DNA from 2 places in the Actinoallomurus bryophytorum genome. Region 2 is predicted to be linked to the other one. Evidence: riboswitches for the same ligand, from Rfam matches in the RefSeq annotation. Region 2 holds a riboswitch; the other holds the start of a gene.
The links. Region 2 has a riboswitch for glycine ahead of gcvP (aminomethyl-transferring glycine dehydrogenase). Riboswitches for the same ligand answer to the same signal wherever they lie in the genome.
Positions count from the first base shown of each region.

Region 1 (3,180 bases), on a different contig from region 2:
CCGGGTCGGCGTCGGCAAGAGAGGCGTTGGTCAGGCTCATCACGCCTCCTCGATCAGCTTGGAGTACGCGGGGGCGTCGAGCAGGTCGGGGGCGTCGCCATCCGTACGGATCTTGAACAGCCAGCCCTCGCCGTACGGGTCGGCATTGATCACGGCCGGGTCCTCCTCGACCGAACCGTTCACCGCCACGACCTCTCCCGTCACCGGTGAGTAGATGTCACTCACCGACTTGGTGGACTCCGCCTCACCACAGGGCTCCCCGGCCTCGACCGACGCGCCCTCCTGGGGCAGCGAGACGTAGACGATGTCACCGAGGGCGTCGGCGGCATAGGCGGTGATCCCGATGGTGACAACGCCTTCGGCGGGCTCGGTAATCCACTCGTGCTCCTCCGTGTAGGAAAGCGTCTCGGGAACGGTGCTCACGGGGTCCTCCTATAGAAGGGCAGGGCGACCTTGTCGACCGGCTCGTTTTTGCCGCGGATGTCCACGTAAAGATCGGTGTCTTCGGTGTGACCCGCGTCGATATAGCCCATGGCGATGGGCTTGCCCAGTGTCGGGGATGGCGCGCCGCTGGTCACGACTCCGCACGGCGTGCCGTCTGATCCCACGATTTCGTACCCGTGCCGGGGCACCCGGCGCCCCTTGGCCACGAGTCCGATGAGTGTGCGCTCAGGCGTCTCGTCGGCCAGCGCGGCTAGTGCCGCACGGCCCACGAAGTCGCCCTTGTCGAACTTGATGGTCCTGCCCAGACCGGCGTCGTACGGGGTCGTCGCGGTCGTGAGCTCGTTGCCGTACAGCGGCATCCCGGCCTCGAGGCGCAGCGTGTCACGCGCGGACAGCCCGCACGGCCGCAGCTCGTCGCCGCCCGCCTCGGTGAGCGCCTCCCACACGGTCACGGCGTCGCTCGCGGGGACGAACAGCTCGAAGCCGTCCTCGCCGGTGTATCCGGTACGGGCGATCAGGGCGTCGATCCCCGCCACGGCACCGGGCAGGCCCGCGTAGTACTTCAGGTCGGCCACCGGCGCGTCGGTGAGCTTGCTCAGGATCGCCTGGGCCTTCGGCCCCTGGACGGCGACCAGCGCGTACGCGTCGGAGCGGTCGTCGACGGTGGCGCCCTCGAAGCCATCGGAGCGTTTGACCAGCTCGGAGTGGACGAGGGCGGCGTTCGAGGCGTTGGCGACGACCAGGAAGGTCTCGGCGGCCAGCCGGTAGACGATCAGGTCGTCCAGCACGCCGCCCTGCGGGTCGCAGATCATCGTGTACCGCGCCCGGCCGACCGCGAGCGCCGACAGATGCCCGATGAGCGCGTGGTCGAGGGCGGCCCCGGCCTGGGTCCCGGTGACGAAGATCTCCCCCATGTGGGAGAGGTCGAACAGCCCGGCGCTCGTGCGTACGGCCTGGTGTTCGGCGGTCTCGCTGCCGTAGCGCAGCGGCATCAGATAGCCGGCGAACTCGGTGACGGTGGCGCCCAGGTCCTCGTGGACCTCGGCGAGTGGTGTCTTCTTGGTGTCCGGAGCGGACATCGCGGCAGGCTCCTTATCGCGCAGGCGCTCACGTACTGGCGGGTCTCATCGTCCCACTGGCACGCGGCATGCGGTTTCGGCGCCTCCCCCTCTGTCATCGGTGCCTGAGAGCTTCACCCGTGAGGGCTTGCACCTTCGGCGGGAGCGTCGCTCCGCTTTCCAGAGGTCGCCTGGTCCACGCGGTTCTCTTCGCCTGAGAGGTTCCGGGGAGGATTTGCTCCTTCGGCGGCCCGGGCTGGCGGCCCGGGCGCTCTCCCGCGTGGGATCAACGGCTCTGGCCAGGCTAGCAGCGCCCGCCGTCGCCGCGATAGTGGCGCGTTGGCGCACGCGATCCGCGGCGGACCGGCTCGGTCCGCCGCGGATCGTGATCATCGGCTCCGTCAGCGTACGAAGGACACCTCCGGGTACCGGGGCGACGGCCCGTCGAGCAGGCCGTCGTCGCGACCGCGCAGGTGGCGGTCGAAGAAGGCGGCCAGGTACGCGCGCTCGGTCGCAACGGCGCGCGCCGGGTCGATCCAGCCGATGTCCTCGTACGCCGCCTCCGACGGCAGGCCGATCTTGCTCAGCTGCGGCACGAGGGACTCCATGTCGGTGTAGCTGTGGTGCTTCGAGCCGCGCAGGTGAAGGTCCAGCTTCGGGCCGTCGCTGTTCGACCAGAGCGCCTCCCACGACCGTACGGTGTGGTGGTCGCTCGCCTGGCTGCCCATGAGCAGGAACGGCCGCCTCAGCCCGTCCTCGGCGAGCGGTGACAGGCCGGGACCGCCGTCGTCCTGGTCGAAGCCGAGCGTGCCGTCCAGGTCCGCGGCGGCCGCGACCCGCGGATCGTCGTGCATGGTCTGCAGCGCGGTGAAGCCGCCCGCCGACTGGCCGAACATGCCGATCTTGCCGGGATCGAGCGCGGCACCGAGTCCGTTCGGGAGCGTGGGAAGCCGGTCGAGCACGAAGCGGGTGTCGGCCACCCGTACGCTCACCAGCTTCTTCAGCGTGGACAGGATGTCCCCGTCCACCGGCACTTTGAAAGGCTCGACCCGGCCGCCGGGGAACTCCACCTCGGACGCGTCATAGGTGTGGTCGATCGTCACGACGACGTAGCCGCGGGAGGCGAGGTCCTCGGCGAGCGTCGTGCCCAGCGTCCGTGGGTCGCCGAGGCCGGGCGAGTACAGCACGACCGGATGGCGGCCGGCCTGGACGGGAGCGTTCGCGTGGGAGTGCGTCAGGGTGGCGCCCCAGGGCACCTTTCCCGGGGGGATGCCCCAGCCCTCGTGCACGGGTGTGCCGAGGGACTCGTCGAAGTGCTTCGCCGCGGCCGGCGACATCTGCGGCGCGACCGGGTACGCGCCGGCGTCGCTCGCCGGGTAGAAGGCACTGACCATCAGCTCCCGGTACGGCTGCGCGGGCACCCAGGGATCGGGCCGCGAGTGGTCGACCAGGCGCAGCGCCACCGTGCCGACCGCGTACGGGCCGGACGGTGCCGGCAGTACGAGCCTTGTGAGCCCGGGGGCGCCGGTCTTCGGGGTCACGGCCGATGAGACGGCGGGACCCGCCGTGACCAGGGCGCCCGTGATCAGGCCGCCGATGAGCAGTCGTGTGACGCGGGACTTTCGCATGGGATGGAGACCTCCGGATCGGGTGTCTCTCATGCTGCTGAGCCGCGCGC
Region 1 covers NZ_VFOZ01000001.1:4,559,532-4,562,711, reverse strand. The annotation lists gene FB559_RS21615 (serine hydroxymethyltransferase) at 1-40, opposite strand, end outside; gene gcvH (glycine cleavage system protein GcvH) at 40-423, opposite strand; gene gcvT (glycine cleavage system aminomethyltransferase GcvT) at 420-1,523, opposite strand; glycine riboswitch at 1,605-1,692, opposite strand; glycine riboswitch at 1,694-1,791, opposite strand; gene FB559_RS21600 (alpha/beta hydrolase family protein) at 1,904-3,130, opposite strand.
Region 1: another riboswitch for glycine. It lies ahead of gcvT (glycine cleavage system aminomethyltransferase GcvT); the one in region 2 lies ahead of gcvP (aminomethyl-transferring glycine dehydrogenase).

Region 2 (3,180 bases):
ATGGGTCAGGAACTCACTCTCGCGCCGCAGGGCCGCGGGCAGCGCGCTGCCGGCCGCCGGCGGTGCGTCCTCGGCCCCGAACGCCCGCAGAACCCCGGCGACGTGCTCGTCGGTGGTGGTCTCGTCGCAGGAGATCCCCACGTGGTCGGCGTCGACCGGACGCAGGTTGATGCCGCGCTCGCGCGCACCCCGCACGACCTCGTCGACGCGGCCCGGCACTCGGACGAGCACCGTGTCGAAGAACGCCTGGTGCACCACCTCGGCGCCGAGCGCCTCCAGGCCGGCGGCGACCCGCGAGGCCTGTCCGTGCACCCGCTCGGCGATGCCCTTGAGGCCGTCCGGGCCGTGGTAGACGGCGTACATGCTCGCCATCACGGCGAGCAGCACCTGTGCGGTGCAGATGTTGCTGGTGGCCTTCTCCCGGCGGATGTGCTGCTCGCGGGTCTGCAGCGCGAGGCGGTACGCCCGGTCGCCGTCCGCGTCCACGGAGACTCCGACGAGACGGCCGGGCAGTTGCCGCTGGATGCCGTCGCGTACGGACATGTAGCCGGCGTGCGGGCCGCCGAAGCCGTACGGCACGCCGAAGCGCTGCGTGGTGCCGACCGCGATGTCGGCGCCGAACTCCCCCGGAGCCCTGAGCAGCGTCAGCGCGAGCAGGTCGGCGGCGACCACGACCTGGGCGCCGCGCCCGTGCGCCGCCTCGGTGACCTCGGCCAGGTCGCGTACGACGCCGCTCGCGCCCGGGTACTGCAGCAGCACGCCGAAGAAGTCGCCCTCCGGCAGGCCCGCCGACGTGTCGGCGACGACCACCTCGATGCCCAGCGGCAGTGCCCGGGTGCGGATCACCTCGATCGTCTGCGGCAGCACGTCGGCGTCGACCAGGAAGGTGTCGCCGCCCCCCCGCGGCGCCACCCGGTGCGCCAGGGTCATCGCCTCCGCGGCGGCGGTGCCCTCGTCCAGCAGCGAGGCGTTCGCCACCGGGAGCCCGGTCAGGTCGCTCACCATGGTCTGGAAGTTGAGCAGTGCCTCGAGACGTCCCTGGGAGATCTCCGGCTGGTACGGCGTGTACGCGGTGTACCAGCCGGGGTTCTCCAGCACGTTGCGGAGGATCACGCCCGGGGTGATGGTCCCGTAGTAGCCCAGGCCGATCATCGAGGTGAGGACCTGGTTGCCGGCCGCCAGCTCACGCAGCCTGGCCAGCGCACCGACCTCGCTGAGCGCGGGCGGCAGGTCGAGCGGCCGGTCGGTGCGGATCCTGACGGGCACCGCCGCGTCGATGAGCGCGCCGACTCCGTCGTATCCGGCGACTTCGGCCATCTCAGTGCGTTCGGCCGGCGACGGCCCGACATGGCGATCAACGAACGGGACCTCGGTCATGAAGGAGCCTCCAGGCGGCGGGCGGGTACCACCGGGCATACCGGTGGCCGGTCTCCCCCTCTGTCACCTGAACCTGAGAGCTTCGCCGCGAGGTCCGCGGCTTGCACCTTCGGTGAGGACGGGCGGCCGGATGACCACCGCGTCCCGCTTTCCAGAGGTGCCTGGCCCGCGCGGTCCTTTTGCCTGAGAGGTTCCGGGGAGGGTTGCTCCTTCGGCGCTCCGGCGCTGGTTGTGCCGGAGTCTCTCCCGCGCGGGTTCGACGGCGTCTACCACCCTACCGGAGGGTTGTCGCCTGCACGTAAAACGCGTCGCGCACCACCCGTAACCGGGGTCAGCGGTTCGCCGTGCGGTAGCGGCGGATCGCCAGCGGGGCGAAGACCGCGAGCAGCACGGTGGACCAGAGCAGTGTCGCGACGACCGGGTGCTGCAGGGGCAACGCCACGTGCCCGGCCGGGACGCCCGGATTGCCGAACAGACCGCGGCACGCCGCCACGACGGCGCTCACCGGGTTCCAGTCCGAGATCACCCGCAGCCAGGCCGGCATGCCCGCGGTCGGTACGAAGGAGTTGGACAGCATCGAGAGCGGGAAGACCAACGGCAGCATCTGGTCGGCCGTCTCCTCGTTCTTCACGAGCAGCCCGAACAGCACTCCCGCCCACGACAGCGCGTACCGGAGCAGGATCAGCAGGCCGAAGGCGGCGAGCGCGGACAGGATGCCGTGGTGGATGCGCCAGCCGACGGCGTAGCCGCAGCCGACCATGGCGACCAAGCCGACGACACCGATCAGGATGTCGCCGCCCACCTGCCCGAACGGAACGGCGGACCGGGCCATCGGCATCGAGCGGAAGCGGTCCATGACGCCCTTGGAGGCGTCGGTGGCGACCGCCAGCATCGTGGTCATCAGGCTCGTGAGCGCGGTCATCGCGAACAGTCCGGGCATGAGGTACTCCCGGTAGTTGCCGCCGCCGGGAACCTTGATCGCGCTGCCGAACACGTACCCGAACAGGACGACCATGATCGCGGGGAAGATGATGGCGCCGACCAGCTCGCCGGGCTGTGACTTGAGCTGCATGAGGTTGCGCCAGACCACGGTACGGCCGTCGACCAAGGTCCAGCGGATCCGGTCCATGCGGCCGGACGGGCGTGCGGGCGGTGCGATGGCCCGTACGGGCAGTTCGACGGCCATCAGGCACTCACCTTCTCGTCGATCTTTCCGGTCAGACGGAGGAACACCTCGTCGAGCGTGGGGCGGCGCAGCGCCACGTCCTCGACCTCGACGCCGGCCCGGTCCAGCTCGAGCACCACGGACGGCAGGGTCATGGACCCGCCACTGACCGGCACGCTGACCCGGCGGTACTCCGGCTCGGTGTCCGGCGTGCCGATCCGGGCGAGCACGGCGGCCGCGTCGGGCAGCCCGCGCACATCGGGGACGACCACGTCGAGCCGGCTGCCGATCTCGGCCTTCAGCTCGTCCGGGCTGCCCGAGGCGATCACCCGCCCGGCGTCGACGACCGCGATCCGGTCGGCGAGCTGGTCGGCCTCGTCGAGGTACTGCGTGGTGAGCAGCACGGTCGTCCCGTCGGCGACGAGCTCCCTGATGGTGTCCCAGATCTCTCCCCGGCTCCGCGGGTCCAGTCCCGTCGTCGGCTCGTCCAGGAACAGCACCGGCGGCGCCGTGATCAGGCTGGAGATCAGGTCGATCCGGCGGCGCATGCCGCCGGAGTAGGTCTTGACGAACCGGTCACCGGCATCGGCGAGGCCGAACCGGGTGAGGAGCTCGTCCGCTCGCGCGCGGGCGTCCTT
Region 2 covers NZ_VFOZ01000003.1:167,327-170,506, reverse strand. The annotation lists gene gcvP (aminomethyl-transferring glycine dehydrogenase) at 1-1,377, opposite strand, end outside; glycine riboswitch at 1,428-1,538, opposite strand; glycine riboswitch at 1,539-1,636, opposite strand; gene FB559_RS42055 (ABC transporter permease) at 1,709-2,563, opposite strand; gene FB559_RS42050 (ATP-binding cassette domain-containing protein) at 2,563-3,180, opposite strand, start outside.